Linked DNA regions of Sphaerisporangium krabiense. Each later gene encodes a partner of the first gene's protein in a complex. Links are inferred from orthologs where the notes say so. Each region holds a gene or a part of one and is shown on either strand. Other genes may lie near its edges.

What was found.
Region 2: the proteins of dnaG (region 1) and dnaB are in contact, whole or in part, in a crystal structure (PDB 2R6A), measured with the Geobacillus stearothermophilus proteins. The link is inferred for Sphaerisporangium krabiense from one-to-one orthologs. Residues at the interface, in WP_049624496.1 of Geobacillus stearothermophilus: Lys456, Leu457, Leu458, Pro459, Ala460, Asn463, Ala464, Leu467, Leu535, Leu536, Ile537, Ala538, Gln544, Glu545, Asp548, Tyr549, His552; in WP_033016901.1 of Geobacillus stearothermophilus: Ser13, Glu15, Ala16, Gln18, Glu91, Leu92, Asp94, Ala95, Val96, Pro97, Thr98, Ala99, Ala100, Asn101, Tyr104, Tyr105, Ile108.

Annotation. Positions count from the first base shown.
Region 1 is NZ_JACHBR010000001.1:5,290,102-5,299,866, forward strand. The notes cover bases 4,454-7,327. They hold dnaG (DNA primase), read left to right. Parts: upstream 4,454-4,881; coding sequence 4,882-6,774; downstream 6,775-7,327. Other genes in these bases: BJ981_RS23245 (M23 family metallopeptidase), read right to left, coding at 4,454-4,727; rpoD (RNA polymerase sigma factor RpoD), read left to right, coding at 6,920-7,327. Also shown: ppdK (pyruvate, phosphate dikinase), read left to right, coding at 1-2,400; BJ981_RS23240 (deoxyguanosinetriphosphate triphosphohydrolase), read left to right, coding at 2,580-3,818; more of BJ981_RS23245, read right to left, coding at 3,849-4,453; more of rpoD, read left to right, coding at 7,328-8,050; BJ981_RS23260 (hypothetical protein), read left to right, coding at 8,392-8,871; BJ981_RS23265 (YtxH domain-containing protein), read right to left, coding at 8,981-9,283. UniProt on the Escherichia coli protein: RNA polymerase that catalyzes the synthesis of short RNA molecules used as primers for DNA polymerase during DNA replication.
Region 2 is NZ_JACHBR010000001.1:2,388,631-2,398,508, reverse strand. Bases 2,827-5,813 are described here. They hold dnaB (replicative DNA helicase), read left to right. Parts: upstream 2,827-3,635; coding sequence 3,636-4,991; downstream 4,992-5,813. Other genes in these bases: BJ981_RS10455 (metallophosphoesterase), read right to left, coding at 5,550-5,813; BJ981_RS10470 (MATE family efflux transporter), read right to left, coding at 2,827-3,322. In the rest of the region: BJ981_RS10485 (ABC transporter substrate-binding protein), read left to right, coding at 1-335; BJ981_RS10480 (amino acid ABC transporter permease), read left to right, coding at 332-1,225; BJ981_RS10475 (amino acid ABC transporter ATP-binding protein), read left to right, coding at 1,222-1,983; more of BJ981_RS10470, read right to left, coding at 2,012-2,826; more of BJ981_RS10455, read right to left, coding at 5,814-6,293; BJ981_RS10450 (helix-turn-helix domain-containing protein), read right to left, coding at 6,307-7,128; BJ981_RS10445 (SDR family NAD(P)-dependent oxidoreductase), read right to left, coding at 7,273-8,025; BJ981_RS10440 (TetR/AcrR family transcriptional regulator), read right to left, coding at 8,099-8,680; BJ981_RS10435 (ABC transporter permease), read right to left, coding at 8,762-9,535; BJ981_RS10430 (ABC transporter ATP-binding protein), read right to left, coding at 9,546-9,878. UniProt on the Escherichia coli protein: The main replicative DNA helicase, it participates in initiation and elongation during chromosome replication. Travels ahead of the DNA replisome, separating dsDNA into templates for DNA synthesis.

The DNA.
Region 1 (9,765 bases):
GTCAGCGTGCGCTCCGGGGCCAAGTTCTCCATGCCCGGCATGATGGAGACCGTCCTCAACATCGGCCTCAACGACGAGTCCGTCCAGGGCCTGGCCAAGCAGGCCGGCGACGACCGCTTCGCCTGGGACTCCTACCGCCGCCTCATCCAGATGTTCGGCAAGACCGTCCTCGGCCTGGAGGGCGACCTGTTCGAGACGGCGATCGACGACCTCAAGCGCGGCAAGGGCGTGGTCAGCGACCTCGACCTGGACGCGGCGGACTTCCAGCGCCTCGTGGACACCTACAAGGGCATCGTCAGGGAGCACACCGGCGGCGACTTCCCCTCCGACCCGCGCGAGCAGATGCGCCAGGCCGTCCGCGCCGTCTTCGACTCCTGGAACGCGCCCCGCGCGATCATCTACCGCCGCCAGGAGCGCATCCCCGAGGAGCTCGGCACGGCGGTCAACATCGTGGCGATGGTCTACGGCAACCTCGGCATGGAGTCGGGCACCGGCGTCGCCTTCACCCGCGACCCCGGCTCGGGCCAGCAGGGCGTCTACGGCGACTACCTGCAGAACGCCCAGGGCGAGGACGTGGTCGCGGGCATCCGCAACACCGTGCCGCTCCAGCGGCTGGAGGAGATCGACCCCGCGTCCTACCAGCGGCTCCTTGAGATCATGAAGACGCTGGAGGACCACTACCGCGACCTGTGCGACATCGAGTTCACGATCGAGCGCGGCAAGCTGTGGATGCTGCAGACCCGGGTGGGCAAGCGCACCGCGGCGGCGGCGTTCCGCATCGCGACCCAGCTCGTCGACCAGGGCCTCATCGACATGGACGAGGCCGTCAGGCGGGTCAGCGGCGCCCAGCTCGCCCAGCTCATGTTCCCCCGGTTCGACGGGGGCGCCGAGAAGAAGACCATCACCAAGGGCATGAACGCCTCCCCGGGCGCGGCGGTCGGCAAGGCCGTCTTCTCCTCCGAGCGCGCCGCGGAGCTGGCGGGCAAGGGCGAGGACGTCATCCTGGTCCGCCGCGAGACCACCCCCGACGACCTGGCCGGCATGATCGCCGCCAGGGGCGTGCTGACCAGCAGGGGCGGCAAGACCTCCCACGCCGCCGTGGTCGCGCGCGGCATGGGCAAGACCTGCGTGTGCGGCGCGGAGGAACTGGACGTCGACGCCAGGGCCGGGCGCTTCACCGCCCCCGGCGGGCTGACCGTCCAGGAGGGCGACGTCATCTCGATCGACGGTAGCACCGGCGAGGTGTTCCTCGGCGAGGTGCCGGTCGTGGACTCCCCGGTCGTGGAGTACTTCGAGGGCGTGGGCGGGACGGCCGACGAGCTCGTCCAGGCCGTGGACCGCGTCATGCGCCACGCCGACGAGCGCCGCCGCATGGCCGTGCGCGCCAACGCCGACAACCCCGAGGACGCCGCGCGCGCCCGCAGGTTCGGCGCCGAGGGCATCGGCCTGTGCCGCACCGAGCACATGTTCCTCGGCGACCGCCGCCGCCTCGTCGAGGACCTGATCCTCGCCGAGTCGGACGAGGACCGCCGGGCGGCGCTCGGCGCGCTGGAGCCGCTGCAGAAGTCCGACTTCGTGGGGATCCTGGCGGCGATGGACGGGCTGCCGGTGACGATCCGCCTCATCGACCCGCCGCTGCACGAGTTCCTGCCCGACATCACCGCGCTGTCGGTGAAGATCGCGGTGGCCGGGGACGAGGCCGAACCGCGGGACCGCAGGCTGCTCACGGCCGTCAAGCGCCTGCACGAGCAGAACCCGATGCTCGGCCTGCGCGGCGTGCGCCTCGGCCTGGTGATCCCGGGCCTGTTCACGATGCAGGTGCGGGCCATCGCCGAGGCGGCGGCCGAGCGGCGCGCGGCCGGGGGAGACCCGCACGCGGAGATCATGATCCCGCTGGTGAGCGCCGTCCAGGAGCTGGAGGGCGTACGCGACGAGGCCGAGAAGATCCTCGCGGAGACCGGCGTCGAGGCGCTGATCGGCACGATGATCGAGGTGCCGCGCGCGGCCCTGACCGCCGGGCAGATCGCCGAGGCGGCGCGCTTCTTCTCGTTCGGCACCAACGACCTCACCCAGATGACGTGGGGCTTCTCGCGCGACGACGTCGAGGCGGCGTTCTTCTCGCGCTACCTGGACCTCGGCATCTTCGGGGTGTCGCCGTTCGAGACGATCGACAGGAGCGGCGTCGGCCGCCTCATGCGGATCGCCGTCGAGGAGGGCCGGGCCACCCGTCCCGACATCAAGCTCGGCATCTGCGGCGAGCACGGCGGCGACCCCGAGTCCGTCCACTTCTGCCACGAGATCGGCCTGGACTATGTGTCCTGCTCGCCGTTCCGGGTGCCGGTGGCCCGCCTGGAGGCCGGGCGGGCGGCGCTGTCGGGCGGGGAGTCCGAGACCCGCTGAGCGCGGGACTCCGGCCCGGGCCACCGCTGGGGGTGCTCGGGCCGGGGTGGGACCGCCGGTGGGCTGGGGTGGCCTACGGGGCGGATGATCTGCGAAAATACCGGAAATGCCGTGGATGCCGTGAGTTTCCCGCATGTTAGTAATTACCGACCCGTCGCGCGGGTAGCATCCCGCTACCGATGAGAGCCTACGACCACTCCGATCAGGCCAGATGGGTACCGGAACCCGCCGGCAACCCCGAGCGCAGCGCGTTCGAACGCGACCGGGCCCGCGTGCTGCACAGCGCGGCGCTGCGGAGGCTGGCGGCCAAGACGCAGGTGGTCGGGCCGGGCGACGTCCCCGACCACGGCCGCCACATCCCGCGCACCCGCCTGACCCACTCCCTGGAGTGCGCGCAGATCGGCAGGGAGATGGGCAAGGCGCTCGGCTGCGACCCCGACCTGGTCGAGACGGCGTGCCTCGCGCACGACCTCGGCCATCCCCCCTTCGGGCACAACGGCGAGACCGCGCTGAACGAGCTGGCCGCCCGCTGCGGCGGCTTCGAGGGCAACGCCCAGAGCCTGCGCCTGCTCACCCGGCTGGAGGCCAAGGTCCTCACCGCCGACGGCCGCAGCGCCGGGCTGAACCTCACCCGGGCGACGCTCGACTCCGCGCTGAAGTACCCCTGGACCTCCGCGCACGGCGCCAAGTACGGCGTCTACCCCGACGACATGCCGGTCTTCGCCTGGGTCAGGCAGGGCGTGCCCGCCGGCAGCGTCAGCTTCGAGGCCCAGGTCATGGACTGGTCCGACGACGTCGCCTACTCCGTCCACGACCTGGAGGACGCGCTGCACTCCGGCCACGTCCTGCCCGCGACCCTGCGCGACCCCGGCGAGCGGCGTGAGGTGTGCGAGCGCACCCTCAAGTGGTACGCCGACGACAGCGGCATGACCGAGCTGGAGGAGACCTTCGCCCGGCTCATCGAGGAGCCGCTGTGGCCGTGGCGCTTCGAGGGCAGCATGAGCGACCTGGTCGCGCTGAAGTCGTTCACCAGCGCGCTGATCGGCCGGTTCTGCCTGTCCGCGCAGGCGGCGACCCGCGCGGCGTACGGCGCGGGCGCGCTCACCCGGCACGGGGCCGAGCTGGTCGTGCCAAGGACGACGCGGCTGGAGTGCGCGCTGCTCAAGGGGCTGACGGCCCACTACGTGATGGCCAGGGACGAGCACAGCGCCAACCAGGCCCGCCAGCGCGAGCTGATCGCCGAGCTGGCCTCGATGATCATGCTGGGCGCCCCCGCCACCCTGGAGCCCGCGCTGCGCCCGGCGTTCGCCGAGGCCGGCGACGACGCCGCCCGGCTGCGCGTGGTCGTCGACCAGATCGCCTCGCTCACCGACGGCTCGGCGGTGAGCCTGCACCGCGGCCTCGGCGGACGCCGCTAGCCGCCTCTCCGCGCCCTGGGACGCCGGCCCTCAGCCGCGCGTCACGTCCGGTTCGCCGGTCTGCGTCGGCACGGGCTTCTTCGGCGGACGCTTCACCGGCTTGGAGGCGCACAGCGTGCGGCAGGGCGGCGTCGCGCCGACCGCGGCGCGCACGGCGGCCACCCGCGCTGCGGGCGAAAGGGTGGCGTTGCCGTTCAGCCAGGCGTCCAGGTAGGTCCACGGGTCCACCATGCCCCGGCGCACCCACCAGTACTTGGCGGAGGTGGACCACGACACCGCGAAGTACAGGTTGGTCCCCTCGTCCTTGGCGTTCCCGGAGTCGCCGACCCGGCCGAGAAGCTGCCCGGCGGCGACCCGCGCCCCCGGCCGCAGGCCCGGCGCGACGCTGTCGAGGTGCCCGCCGAGGTAGCGCACGCCGTCGTCGCCGACGATCGAGACGAAGCGGCCCTCGCGGTCGGCGCCCCTGTCGGTGGAGGCCGTCCAGCGGTTCCTGGCGTTGACCTCGTGCACGACGCCGCCGACCGGCGCGACGAACGCGCAGCCCTTCCCGGTCCAGATGGTGGCCTTCGGCAGCACGAGCCGGCCGCGGGTGTAGGTGGCCCGGCAGCCCTTCACGGGGAAGGCGTAGGTGAAGCGCGACAGCTTGGGCGGGGGCACCCGGACCGGCTCGTCGCCCGCGGGCGGGGTCACCCGGGCCTGCGGAGCGGGGGTGACGGTCGGGCCGAGCGTGGCGGCGTCGATCGGGCCGCGCCCGGCGCTCGGGGAGGCCTCGAAGGCCGCGGGCGCGCTCGGCACGTCCTGCGGGACGGACGTCGGCCGGGTGCTGATGCCGGCCACTCCGCCGGGCGCGGCGCAGGCGGTGGCGACGAGCATCGTCGCGGCAATGGCGGCGAGTCGCCCCGATCGCATGATCTCCACCCGTGTGACGTTACCGAAACCAGCTCCGAACCAAGCGTTCTCTTTCTAACCGACCTTCAACCCCGACACGACCCATTCGCGAAAAATCCCCCATCACGGACGCCGCGTGCCCAGCGTGCGGGCGCCGAGTCGTAGACTCACCGGCGTGGCAGGGCGGATCAGTGACGAGGACATCGCGCTCGTGCGGGAGCGGTCGGCGATCGCCGACGTCGTAGGGGAGCACATCCAGCTTCGCAACGCCGGCGGCGGCAACCTCAAGGGGCTGTGCCCCTTCCACGAGGAGAAGACGCCGTCGTTCAACGTGACCCCCTCCCGTGGCTACTGGTACTGCTTCGGCTGCGCCGAGGGCGGGGACGTCATCACCTTCGTCCGCAAGCTGGAGCATCTGTCCTTCACCGAGGCGATCGAGCGGCTGGCCCAGCGCGCCGGCCTCCAGCTCCGCTACGAGCAGGGCGGGTACGTCCCCGGGCGCGAGCACGGCGAGCGCAGCCGCCTCATCGAGGCCCACAAGGCCGCCGCCGAGTTCTACGCCGCCCAGCTCGCCGAGGCCGAGGCCGCCCCCGGCCGCCGGTTCCTGTCCGAGCGGGGTTTCGAGCGCGTGGACGCCGAGCACTTCGGCGTGGGCTACGCCCCGTCCGACTGGGACCGGCTGAGCCGCCACCTGATGGGGCGCGGCTTCACCGCCGCGGAGCTGATCAAGGGCGGCCTGGCCAGGGAGGGCCGCCGGGGCCCGGTGGACCGCTTCCGCGGCCGGCTCGTCTGGCCGATCCGCGACATCACCGGCGAGACGATCGGGTTCGGCGCCCGCAGGCTCCTGGACGGCGACGACGGGCCCAAGTACCTCAACACCCCCGAGAGCCCCATCTACAAGAAGAGCACGGTGCTCTACGGCATCGACCTGGCCAAGCGCGAGATCTCCAAGCGCTCCCAGGCCGTCGTCGTCGAGGGGTACACCGACGTGATGGCCTGCCACCTGGCCGGGGTGCCCACGGCGGTCGCCACGTGCGGCACGTCCTTCGGCGAGGAGCACATCAAGGTGCTGCGGCGGCTGCTGCTCGACCAGGCCGAGTTCCGCGGCGAGGTCGTGTTCACCTTCGACGGCGACTCCGCCGGCCAGAAGGCCGCCCTGCGCGCCTTCGCCGACGAGCAGAAGTTCGTCACCCAGACCTTCGTGGCCGTCCAGCCGGAGGGCCTCGACCCCTGCGACCTGCGCGTCAAGCACGGCGACGCCGCGGTCCGCGACCTGATCGCCGGCCGCGAGCCGCTGTTCGCGTTCGCCATCCGCAGCGTCATCTCCCGCTACGAGCTCGACACCAACGAGGGCCGCCTGTCCGCCCTGGACGCCGCCGCCCCGCTGGTCGCCGGCATCAAGGACCCCGCGCTGCGCGGCCGGTACGCCGTGGACCTGGACCGCTGGCTCGGCTTCATGGACGAGCGCATGGTGCTGCACCGCATCCAGGAGGTCGCCGGGGCCGGCGCGGGCGGGGGACGCCAGGGCGGCCGCGCCGCCGCCCCCGAGCGCGGCGGCAGGCGGGTCCCCGCGCCGCGCCCGCCGGCCGATCCCGCCGACCCCACGGTGCGCATCGAGTCCGAGGCGCTCAAGCTCGCCGTCCAGCGTCCCGCCCTCATGGGGCCGGAGTTCGACGCGCTCGGGACCGGCGCGTTCACGGTGCCCGAGCACGTGGCGCTGTACGAACTGATCATGACGGCGGGGGGGACGTCCTCGGGCGGCTCCGGCGGGCGCGACTGGGTGGACGCCCTGCTCGCCGTCACCGAGGACGACGCGCTGCGCGCGCTGGCGACCAGGTTCGCCGTCGAGCCGCTGCGCGCCGAGCTGGAGGGCGAGGAGCGCTACGGCGCGGCCGTGCTGGCCCGGCTGGCCGAGATCGCGGTGACCCGCGCGCTCGTTCAGGTGAAGGCCAGGATGGAGCGGCTGAACCCGATCGAGCAGCAGCAGGAGTACAACCGTCTGTTCGGGGAACTGGTGGCACTCGAACAACAACGGCGGGTGTTAAGAGAACGCGCCGTCGGCGCATAAGAATCTTTACTTTCCGCTGGTCACCGAGGCCAAACATTTGTTTGATATCGATTCGGTAATGAATTAAGCCTTACCATCGGTGACAAAAATAGGGCCTGCCGTTTTATGGCGGCCATACAGCAGACTATGCACCGTGGGTGCATCGGTGCTGCCAAGTGGACCGCCTTCGGTTGATCAGGTGGCGGATCTAGTCGCCAGAGGAAGAGAGCGCGGGAGCGTCACCGTCGACGACGTGGCCGCCGCGCTCGACCGCTCCGAGTTGCCACCCGACGCGCTGGAGCGCGTCGTGCGGATGCTCGCGGAAAAGGGCGTGGAGGTGCTCGAGCCGCAGGGCGACGACGACACCGCCCGCCCGGACGAGGAGGACGTCGGCAAGCGCGCGCCGACCAGCGACCTCGTCCGCATCTACCTCCGCGAGATCGGCAGAGTGCCCCTGCTCACCGCCGAGGAGGAGGTCGAGCTGGCGAAGGCCATCGAGGCCGGGCTGTTCGCCGAGGACAAGCTCTGCGAGTCCCGCCTGCCCACCCCGGAGTTCGAGGAGCTGGTCTGGGAGGGCGTGCGCGCCAAGCAGCGCCTCATCGAGGCCAACCTGCGGCTCGTGGTGTCGATCGCCAAGCGCTACGTCGGCCGCGGCATGCTCTTCCTGGACCTGATCCAGGAGGGCAACCTGGGCCTGATCCGCGCGGTCGAGAAGTTCGACTACACCAAGGGCTACAAGTTCTCCACCTACGCCACCTGGTGGATCCGCCAGGCCATCACCCGGGCGATCGCCGACCAGGCGCGGACGATCCGCATCCCCGTGCACATGGTGGAGACGATCAACAAGCTGGTGCGGGTGCAGCGCCAGCTCCACCAGGACCTCGGCCGGGAGCCCGCCCCCGAGGAGATCGCCCTGGAGATGGACCTCCCCGTGGACCGGGTGGTGGAGATCCAGCGCATCGCCCAGGAGCCGGTGTCGCTGCAGTCGCCCATCGGCGAGGAGGACTCCGACCTCGGTGACTTCATCGAGGACGCCGACGCCGTCGTGCCCATCGAGGCCGCCGCGTTCATCATGCTGCAGGACCAGCTCGACGACATCCTCGCCACCCTCTCCGACCGCGAGCAGCGCATCATCCAGTTACGCTTCGGCCTCTCCGACGGCCACCCGCGGACGCTGGAGGAGGTGGGCCGCGAGTTCGGCGTGACCCGCGAGCGTATCCGCCAGATCGAGTCGAAAACGCTCGCCAAGCTGCGTCACCCCACGCGCGCCCAGATGCTGCGCGACTATCTCGACTGAGATCGCGCGCCCGCCGGCGGCAGGCCCGGCGGGCGCGGCGATATCGCGCCATTCACGCGCCGCGGTGAAGGGCTCGGAAATGGACCCCGAACGGGGTCGCGCGGCACGGGTTTCGTTCATGGGCGATTCACGTTCGCCCCCATAGACGGTCGGAAAAGAGGAATCGGCGAGGGCGGGCGGGCGGCGTGAATCACCGGCCGCCGAAAAGGGCGGGCCGCCCGCCCGGCCACCGGCCTGGCCCGCGCGCCGTCCATGGTCACCAAGGCCATGGGCCGTGGACGGCGCGCGGGCCGCGACCGCCCGGTGGGCGACCGGCCGCCGTCGCCCGATAGCTTGCACGCATGAGACTTCCCTGGCGTTCCCACGCCCTTCCCGCTGAGGCCGGTGTCACGCTGGAGCCGGGGGAGCGGGCGCTGGTCCACGCCCGCACGCCGGACGGCGGCTACGTCGTGGTGACCGACCGCGCGCTGCGCCTGCCGGGCGAGGCCCCGCTGCCGTGGTACAGGATCGACCGGGCCCAGTGGGACGAGGAGGGGCTGCACGTCGTCGCGACCGACGGCGCCGAGTGGCGGCTCCCGCTGCCGGAGCCGGGGCGGCTGCCCGAGGCGGTGCGCGAGCGGGTCACCTCCACCATCCTGGTCAACCGGCACGTGCGGCTGATGGAGCGCGGGGGAGTGCGGCTGGTCGCGCGCCGGGTGCCCGGGCGGGACGACGCGCTGTGGGAGATGGTCTTCGATCCCGGGCTGGACGCCGCCGACCCCGGCCTGCGCGCCGCCGCCGACCAGGTGCTGGAGGGCCTGCGCCGCAACCTCGGCGTCTGAGGCCGGAGGTCACCGGGCGCCGAGGGCCCGTCCAGGGGGACGAGGCGCCGGAGACGCCAGGAAACGATCGAGGCCCGCGTCGCCGCGGGCCTCGATCGTGCGCGGGCGGTCAGGTGACCCGCTGGACCTCGGTGTCCGGCCACCCGGTGCCGGTGTCGGCCTCGCCGACGACCCGCCCGTTCTTGTGCAAGAAGGGCACCCGGTCGCCGAGGACGTCGCCGAGCTTGTGCCGGGTGACCTCGGCGGCCTTGGACGCCTGCGCGCCCGCGAGCCCCGCCGCCTGCTGGATCCTGGGACTGTCCACGACCCGTTGGCCGATCCGCCTGATCTGCTCGTAGCGCTCACGGCCGGCCCGGCTGCCGAGGACGTACCCGACGGCCAGGCCCACGACGAACGTCAATCGATATCGCATCTTTCACACCTCCGCGTGCGGCTGGCTTCCCGCTTGCCGGGTCCCCTACCCCGGCGGCGTGCGGTTATGGTCCCGAGTCGCGGTCACTTCCCCGGAGACGCCCGCCGGGGAGGCCCGGGCGGGTGATCGAGTGCGACACGCACCCCCGGGAATGCGCTAATCTAGTTCCGCGCCGCGAGGAAGGGCCGGAAAGATCCTCCGAGTGACGCGCGATCCCGTGTAGCTCAATCGGCAGAGCAGCCGGCTGTTAACCGGCAGGTTATAGGTTCGAGTCCTATCGCGGGAGCAACGCTCCGACAGCCCCAGGGTGATCACCCTGGGGCTGTCGGCGTTTCCGGGGCCCTCTTTGCCATATGGCGGGACAAATCACAGCCGATGGCCCAAGATGTGGGTTTGCCGGGCTTCGTGGCACCCCGCCACCGCCCGGGCGCGCATCGTGACCGCGCCCGGGTCCGCGGGGGCCGGGAGCCCGGTGGCCGCGG
Region 2 (9,878 bases), 2.9 Mb from region 1 along the record:
TCAAGAGCGCCATCCAGCCGACCGCCCAGCCGAACGTCTACAACGAGCAGATCGACGCCGTGAACGCCCTGAAGAACAAGCAGGTCGACGTCCTGGTGGTGGACCTGCCGACCGCGTTCTACGTCACCGCGGCGCAGGTCGAGGGCTCGAAGATCGTCGGCCAGTTCGGCAGCGACCAGGGCGCCGCCGAGCAGTTCGGCCTGGTCTTCCAGAAGGGCAGCGCGCTGGTGCCGTGCGTCAACGCGGCGATCGGCGAGCTGCGCTCCACCGGCGAGCTGGCGAGCATCGAGACCCGGTGGCTCGGCTCCGCGGCCGGGGCCCCGGACCTGAAGTGAGCCACCCCGGCGAGTCGCCGGGCCCGCTCGCGGCGGACACCGCCGGCGTGCCCGGCGCCTGGGTGAAGAGCGAGCGCCAGCGGGAACGCGAGCGCCTGCGCCGGCGCCGCGAGGTACGGTCCGGCTCGGTCGCGTCGGTCTCCACGGTCGTCTTCGTCGTGCTCGTGATCTGGGTGGTCACCGCCTCGCCGGGCTGGCCACGGGTCAAGGAGACCTTCTTCGACGCCGAGCGGTTCGCCGACGCCTTCCCCGACGTGCTGTCCGGCTTCCTGCTCAACATCAAGATCTTCCTGATCGCCGAGCCGCTGATCCTCATCGTGGGCCTGCTGGTGGCCCTCGTCCGCACCGTGCGCTCGCCGCTGTTCTTCCCGCTGCGCGCCCTGGCCGTGCTCTACACCGACGTCTTCCGCGGCATACCGACGATCCTGATCATCTACCTGGTCGGGTTCGGCCTGCCCGCGCTCGAACTGCGGGGCATGCCGTCCGACCTCGCCGTTCTCGGCATCATCGCGCTGACGCTGTCGTACGGCGCCTACGTGGCCGAGGTGTTCCGGGCCGGCATCGACTCGGTGCACCCGAGCCAGCGCGCCGCCGCCCGGTCCCTGGGCCTGACCCACGCCCAGTCCATGCGGTTCGTGGTGCTGCCCCAGGCCGTGCGCAGGGTCGTGCCGCCCCTGCTCAACGACTTCGTCTCCCTGCAGAAGGACACCGCCCTGGTCGCGACGATCGGGCCGCTGGAGGCGCTGCGCCAGGCGCAGATCCACGCGGCCGACACCTTCAACTACACCCCCTACCTGGCCGCCGCGCTGCTGTTCATCGCGCTCACCGTCCCGATGGCCCGCTTCACCGACTACCTGGCGGCCAGGTCCCAGAGGCGGCGGGGCGCGTGAGCGGCACGGACGCGGGCGAGGTCCTGCGCGTCGCGGGGGTCTGGAAGCACTACCACCGGCACAGCGTGCTGCGCGGCGTGGACCTGTCGGTGGACTCCCACGAGGTGGTCTGCCTGATCGGCGCCTCCGGCTCCGGCAAGTCCACGCTGCTGCGGTGCGTCAACCTCCTGGAGACCGTGGACGACGGCACGATCCACCTCGACGGGGACGAGATCACCGACGTGCGGACGGATCCCGACCAGGTGCGCAAGCGCATCGGCATGGTCTTCCAGTCCTACAACCTCTTCCCGTCCATGACCGTGCTCGGCAACATCACGCTCGCGCCGAGGAAGGCGCACGGCGTGGCCAGGGCACAGGCGGAGGAGGAGGCCCGCGAGCTGCTGGCCCGGTTCGGCCTGGCCGACAAGGCCGGGGCCTACCCCGACCGGCTGTCGGGCGGCCAGCAGCAGCGCGTGGCCATCATCCGCGCCCTCGCCACCCGGCCGCGCCTGCTCCTGCTGGACGAGGTGACCTCCGCCCTCGACCCCGCCCTGGTGGGCGAGGTGCTCGACATCATCCGCGAGCTCAAGACGACGGGCATGACGATGGTGCTGGCCACGCACGAGATGGGGCTGGCGCGCGACATCGCCGACAAGGTGTGCTTCCTGGACGGGGGCGTCCTGCTGGAGCAGGGGCCGCCCGAGCGGTTCTTCAGCGAGCCCTGCGAGCCCCGCACCCGCGAGTTCCTCAGGCGCGTGCTGGAGGCCAGGCGCCTCTGAACGCGGCCGGACTCCGGTGACGCTCGGCCTAGGCTCCCGTGACGAGCCAGGCGCGGCCGTACGCGCGCGCTCCCAGGGTGAGCAGCCGGGCCGCCATCCACACCCCGAGCGCCAGCCACAGCGCCACCAGGCCGCCTCCGGTGTGGACGACGGCGTACGCGGCGGGCAGGTAGGCCGCCGTGGTGAGCGCGGACGCCCAGGCGAGGAAGCGCCGGTCGCCCGCCCCGATCAGCACCCCGTCCAGGACGAACACCACGCCCGCGACCGGCTGGAGCGCCGCCACCACCCACAGCACCGACACCAGCGCGGCGGCCACGGCCGGATCGGCGTCGAACAACCCGGGGAGTACCGGGCGGGCCAGCGTGATCACCACGCCCAGGACGACGCCGTAGCCCACGCCCCAGATCACCATGGTGCGGGTGGCCGACCGGGTCAGGTGGACGTCCCCGGCGCCGAGCGCCCGCCCGGTGATCGCCTGGCCGGCGATCGCGATCGCGTCGAGCGCGAAGGCCGTCAGCGTCCAGATCTGCGTGGCGATCGCGTGCGCGGCCAGCGGCGCGTCCCCCATGCGGGTGGCGACCACCGTGGCGACGATCAGCACGACCCGCATGCACACCGTGCGGATCAGCAGCGCGATCCCGGCCGTCCCCGAGTCGCGGATCCCCGCGGGGTCGGGCCGCATCGGCACGTGGTGCTCCCGTGCCGCCCTGACCACCACCAGGACGTAGACGACGGCCCCGAGCGCCTGGGCCAGCACGGTGCCCCAGGCCGACCCGGCGATGCCCCAGTGCAGGACGAGCACGAACACGGCGTTGAGCAGGGCGTTGAGCGCGAAGGAGCCGACGGAGACGGCCAGCGGCGTGACCGTGTCCTGGAGCCCCCGCAGGACGCCCGTCCCGGCCAGGATGACGAGCATGGCGGGCGTGCCGAGCAGGCTGACGCGCAGGTACGTCACGGCCTGGGCGGAGACCTCGGGGGAGGCGCCGAACAGCTCGACGATCCAGGGGGCGAGCGGCCAGCCCGCCGCGATCAGCACGACGCCGATGCCGGCGGCCAGCCACAGTCCGTCGACGCCGCGCTTGACGGCCCGCGGCAGGTCGCCCGCGCCCACCTGCCGTGCCACGGCGGCGGTCGTGCCGTACGCGAGGAAGACGCAGACGCTGACCAGCGAGGTGAGCGCGGCGCCGGCGACGCCGAGCGCGCCGAGGGCGCCGGTGCCGAGGCGGCCGACGATGGCGTAGTCGGCGAGAATGAACAGCGGCTCGGCCACCAGGGCGCCGAAGGCGGGGACGGCCAGCCGGAGGATCTCCCGGCCGCCGACGCGAGGGGTAAGAGCCACTCGCCTATTTTGCCCCTTACGTCCCCGTCGCTTGTGTCCGGGGTCACCGTTCCCCGCGTGTCACACCGAGCTTTCTTTCTTCCACAGCTCGTGGACAGTGTTTTCCCTGCTCATGCGGGGGTGTGTGCAGAGGGGTGCTGGTTATCCACAGAGTTGTCCCCAGCGTGCCCACATGTCGTGCCCGGAAGTCCACACGTTATCCACAGCTCATCCACACCGTTGTCTACAGCATGCGTTGCCGGTTCTCGCGGAACCGGCGAAACTGTCACCCCGGCTACTTCGGGGGGCCGGGAACACGCGAGGAGGGCGCCAGGTGAGCAGTGAGATCGCACCTGCCTTCGACACCCCCTTCGAACGCACACCTCCGAGCAACATCGAGGCCGAGCAGTCCGTGCTGGGCGGCATGCTCCTGTCCAAGGACGCCATCGCCGACGTCGTCGAGGTCCTGCGCGCCGACGACTTCTACCGGCCCGCCCACCAGATCATCTACGACGCCGTCCTCGACCTCTACGGGCGCGGCGAGCCCGCCGACTCCGTCACGATCTTCAACGAGCTGACCCGGCGCGGCGAGCTCGGCCGCGTCGGCGGCGGCGCCTACGTCCACACCCTCACCAACGTCGTCCCCACCGCCGCCAACGCCGGCTACTACGCCAAGATCGTCCGAGAGCAGGCGGTGCTGCGCCGGCTCATCGAGGCCGGCACCCGCATCGTCTCCTACGGCTACGGCGGCCACAACGAGGACGTCGACGACCTGGTCGACCGCGCCCAGGCCGAGATCTACGCGGTCACCGACCGCCGCACCAGCGAGGACTACCGCCCCCTCTCCGAGATCATGCCAGGAGCCCTTGACGAGATCGAGGCCATCGGCAGCCGCAGCGGCCAGATGACCGGCGTCCCCACCGGCTTCCAGGACCTCGACGCCCTCATGAACGGCCTCCACCCCGGCCAGATGATCGTCGTGGCGGCACGCCCGGCGATCGGTAAAAGTACCCTGGGTCTGGATTTCGCGAGGTCTGCTGCGATTCGTCACCATATGACCACCGTGGTGTTCTCGCTGGAAATGTCGCGGAACGAGATCACGATGCGCCTGTTGTCGGCGGAGGCTCGGGTGAGTCTGCAGACCATGCGGTCGGGGACGATGAACGATGACGACTGGACGCGGCTCGCGCGGCGGATGAGCGAGGTGGCCGAGGCGCCGTTGTTCATCGACGACTCGCCGAACATGTCGATGATGGAGATCCGTGCCAAGTGCCGGCGGCTGAAGCAGCGGCATGACCTGCGGTTCGTCATCGTCGACTATCTCCAGCTCATGAGCTCGCCGAAGCGGACCGAGAGCCGTCAGCAGGAGGTGTCGGAGATCTCGCGTGCGCTGAAGCTGCTCGCCAAGGAGCTGGAGGTGCCCGTGATCGCCATCTCCCAGCTCAACCGTGGTCCGGAACAGCGCACCGACAAGCGCCCCCAGGTGTCCGACCTGCGCGAGTCCGGAAGCATCGAGCAGGACGCCGACGTGGTGATCCTCCTGCACCGTGAGGACGCCTACGAGCGGGAGTCGCCGCGGGCGGGCGAGGCCGACCTGATCGTGGCCAAGCACCGTAACGGGCCGACCGCCACGGTGACCGTCGCCTTCCAGGGACACTACAGCCGCTTCGTGGACATGGCCCCGCACTGATCCGCGGGCTGACCCGACGATGTCGTGGCGGGCGTGGGGCAGGTCCCCCGGACCTCAAGTAACCTTGAGGTCAAGCGAGGGGAAGCGGAGCGTGTCTGACATGTCGGATTCGGCGGCGCCGCGGGGGCCGGAGCTCAGCGTGGGCGAGCTCGCCGCGCGGAGCGGGGTCAATGTCTCCGCGTTGCACTTCTACGAGAAGCAGGGGCTGATCAGCAGCCGTCGTACGACCGGGAACCAGCGGCGGTACCGGCGTGACATGCTGCGCCGGGTGGCGCTGATCCGCATGGCGCAGCGCGTCGGCATCCCCCTCGCGGACATCGCCGAGGTGCTCTCCCTGTTCCCGCCGGACCACATCCCCACCCGCGCGGACTGGCAGCGGATGTCGGAGCACTGGCGCGAGGAGCTGGACGAGCGCATGCGCCGGCTCCAGCAGCTCCGCGACGACTTCACCGACTGCATCGGCTGCGGGTGCCTGTCGATCGACCGGTGCCCGGTGATCAACCCCGGCGACGAGCTCGGACGGCAGGGCCCGGGGCCGCGCAGGCTGCTGAAGGGCTCTCAGAGCACGACGCGCGCGTGCGTCGTCAGCCGGCCGTCGCCGGACAGCATGTGCAGCGCGAACCCCGGCGGCATGTCGAACGACAGCGGCGGCATGGCCGCCGACTCCTGCGGCAGCAACGCCTGCGAGGCGACGCCCGGCGCGACGTAGACCGGGCGCCCGGCGAACGTCGTCGCGGCCGCGGTGTGCGCGTGCCCGACCAGGACGCCCGCCACCCGCGGGTGGGCCCGGACCAGTTCCTCCAGACGCTCGGGCTCCAGCAGGCCGATCTCGTCGACGTACGGGATGGCGACGGGCACGGGCTGGTGGTGCATGCCGATCAGCACCGGACCGGGGGCCGCGCCGAGCACCCCGGCCAGCCAGCGCAGCGTCCCGTCCTCCAGACGGCCCTCGTTCCGGCCGGGGACGCTGGAGTCGCACAGCGCGACGGTGACGTCGCCCACCTGGAGGACCTGGTCGACGGGCTCGGCGCCGCCGGAGGCCTCGCCGAGGAACACCTTGCGGAACTCGGCCCTGCTGTCGTGGTTCCCCGGGCAGACGATCGAGGGGTAGGGGAAGCGCAGCAGCTCGCGGGCGATCTCGTACTCGTCCGCGGCGCCGTGGTCGGCGATGTCGCCGGTGACGAGCACGGCGTCGATCGGGCCCGCGAGCCGGGAGACGTGGCGGACGACCCGTTCGGTCCGTTCCACGCTCCGGGGCGAGCCGTCTATGTGGACGTCGCTGACGTGGGCGAGCGTGATCATAGGGTCGAGGATGTCACAGCGCCGCCGGGGACGTCCGCGCGGCCGACCTGAGGACTTCGGCGGTCCGCCGGTCGGCGGGGAAGAACGACTCGATGGCCAGTTCCGCCAAGGTGATGTCGAGCGGCGTGCCGAAGGTGGCGATCGTGCTGAAGAACGCCAGCTCGCCGGCGTCGTGGCGCAGGCGCAGCGGCACCACCAGCTCGCCCGCCCCGGCGAGCTCGGCCTCCTCCGGCTCCGGCTGGTCGCAGGGGTAGGCCCGGATCTCGGCGTACAGGGCCTCCAGCTCGGGGTCGGCGCTGAAGGCGATCTGGCGGCGCAGCCGCCCGAGCAGGTGGGAGCGCCATTCGCCGAGGTTGACGATGTGCGGGGCGAGGCCCTTCGGGTGCATGCTGGCCCGCAGCACGTTCGCGGGCGCGGCCAGCAGCTCCGGGTCCACGAGCGAGGTGAGCAGCCCGAGGCTCACGTTGCCCTCGACGAGGTTCCAGCGGCCGTCCACCACGACCGCCGGGTACGGCTCGTGTCCGGCGAGGATCTGCCGGAGCGCCGTGCGCACGGCGGTCATCCGCGGCGCGTCCAGCGTGGTCTCGGAGAACTCCGGCGCGAACCCGGCGGCGAGCAGCAGGCGGTTGCGCTCGCGCAGCGGCAGGTCCAGCTCCTCCGCGAGGTGCAGGACCATGTCGCGGCTCGGCTTGGACCTTCCGGTCTCCAAGAAGCTGAGGTGCCGGGTGGAGATGTCGGCCTGGATCGACAGGTCGAGCTGGCTGAGCCGGCGGTGCTCGCGCCACTGGCGCAGGAGCTCGCCTACGGGCCGCCGGGAGAGCGCCGTGGTCGTCATGACGTGAGGTTATGCGGGACGGCGGCCGGTGCGCGATTACGCGGCAGGTAACCGGCGGCGTTCCCTCGGCGGAGCCGTCCGCCCGGGGCTCACGCCGTGCGGAGCCGCGTGGTCCCGGGGCAGGCGGTCCGCACGGGTTCGGGGTCAGGCGGTGGAGCCGCCGTCGAGGACCAGGTCGGTGCCGACGGCGAAGCCGGCGCCGTCGGACGCGAGCCAGAGGACGCCGGAGGTGATCTCGTCCAGCTTCCCGACCCGGCCGATGGGGAGCTCGCGCCTGACGCGCTCGGCGCGGTCGTCCTCGGTCTCGCCGGGGCGCATGGACATCGGCGTGTCGTGCGGGCCGGGGCTCACCGTGTTGACGCGGATCCCGTGCCGGGCGTACTCCTTGGCCGCCGTGCGGGTGAGGGCGGTGACGGCGGCCTTGGACGCGGCGTACGCGCCGAGGCCGGGGATCCGGATGTGCGCTCCGAGCTGGGACGACACGTTGATGATCACACCGGATCCCGTGCGGAGCATGGCGGCGATCTCGTGCTTCATGGACAGCATGACGCCGGTGACGTTGGTGTCGAGCGTCCGCGCCCAGTCGTCCTCGTCGATGTCGGCGACCTCGGCCTTGAACAGCACGCCCGCGTTGTTGACGGCGATGTCCAGCCTGCCGTACCGGCGGACGATCTCGTCGACGAGCTCGCGGACCTCCTGCGAGCGGGTCACGTCGGCGGGGATGGCGGCGCCGTGGCCGCCGTCGGCCTCGATGAGCTTGACGGTGTGGTCCAGTGGGCCGCGGCGGCGGCCGGTGACGACGACCTGGGCGCCTTCCCTGGCGAACCCGAGCGCGACCGCGCGGCCGATGCCCGATCCGGCGCCGGTGATCAGCACCACTTTGTCCTTGAATCTCATGTCCTGCCCCTTCTGTACATTGACCGTTCGTTCCAGAATTCGACCATGCGTCGGCAGTGCGCCCTGAGAAGGATCAGTCCAGCAGCGACAGCGCCTGCGCGGCCGCGTCGCGCAGGCGCGCGGGGTCGGGCGAGGCCTTGCCCACGAGCCGCAGGCCCTGCATGAACACCAGCAGGAACCGCGCCAGCGCCACCGGATCCCTGCCCTCCGGCAGCTCGCCGAGCGCGCGGGCGCGGATGAGCGCGGAGGTCAGCGCGGTCTCGATCGCCGTCCAGTTGCCCTCGACGAACCGCGAGACCTCGGCGTCGCCGGGCAGCATCTCGGCCGCCGCGTTGACCACCAGGCAGCCGAGCCCCGCCCGCGCGCCGCACGACTGCTCGGCGTACAGCTCGACCAGCGCGCGGACGGCGGGCAGCGGAGAGCCGGGCTGGGAGACCAGCTCGATCGGGGAGGGGGCGCGCGTCTGGATGTAGCGACGCAGGGCCTTCATGTAGAGCTCGTGCTTGCCGCCGAAGGTCGCGTACAGGCTGGCCCGGCCGATGCCGAGCCGTGCCACCAGGTCCGCCATGGACGTCGCCTCGTAGCCCCGCTCCCAGAACAGCTCGAGGGCCGCCTGGAGCGCGGTGTCCGGATCGAACTCCTTCGTGCGCGCCATGCCGCCGACATTATCAGAACGATCGTTTCAGAAAGAGGCCCGGGTACGGCCGGCCCCGTCCGCCGTACCCGGACCGGTCTGTCACTCCCAGCGGAACGCGCGGACGCCGAGCGCGGTGGCGCCCACCGCCCACACCGCGAGGACGACGAGGTGGAGCGCCTCGGGCGTGGCGCCCGCCCAGGCGTCCCGCATGGCCTGCCCGAAGGCGCCCGTCGGGGTGAAGTCGCCGATCTTCCGCAGGATGTCCGGCATCAGCTCGCGCGGCACCCACATGCCGGCCAGGAACAGCAGCGGGAACGTCACCACCGACCCGATGCCGCCGGCGGCGCGGCTGCTCGGCACGACCGCGGCCAGGCACAGGCCGAGCCCGAACAGCCCGCACACGCCCAGCAGGAACGTCAGCGCGAACAGGGGGAACCGGCCGGGCACGTGCGTGCCGAACGCCAGAGCGCCCGCCACGATCATCAGGATCACGGCGACGACCGACGTCGCCAGGTTCAGCAGGAGCTGGGTCAGCAGCAGCGACCGGGGCGCGACGGGCGTCACGGACATCCGGCGCAGCACGCCGCGCTCCCGGTACACCGCGAGCGCCGCCGGGATGGCGGAGAACGCGGAGATCATGACGGACAGCACGATCATCATCACCGGCAGGTGGGTGTCCACGACACGCTCACCGCCGAGGCTCGGGTCCGGGTCGCGGAACCCCGGGATCGCGTTGCCGAGGATCAGCAGCAGGCCCAGAGGCAGCGCGAGCGTGAAGAACGTCGTGAGCGGTTCCCGCAGGTAGAGCTTGGTCTCGGTCCATAGGAGCGTGCGCAGGGCGCCATGTGGCGCCGAGGAGGTGGTGGCCGGCATGAGAGGTCTCCTAGGAGTGGTCGGTGGCCGCGCGGCCGGTGATGGCGAGGAACGCGTCGTCGAGCGTCGCCCGCTCCACGTGCAGCCCCAAGGGGACGATGCGCCGCTCCGCCAGCGCGGTCGTGACGGCCAGCAGCACGCCTTCGCCGCCGGTGACCGTGACGTTCTCGCCGTCGCGGACGACCCGCGAGACCTCGCCGGCCGACCGCAGCGCCTCGTCGGCGTCCGGCGGGCAGCGGAAGGTGACGCGCTGCGCGCCGTCCAGCCGCCCGATCAGCCCCGCCGGCGTGTCGAGGGCGGCGACGCGGCCCCCGTCGATCACGGCGAGCCGGTCGCAGAGCCG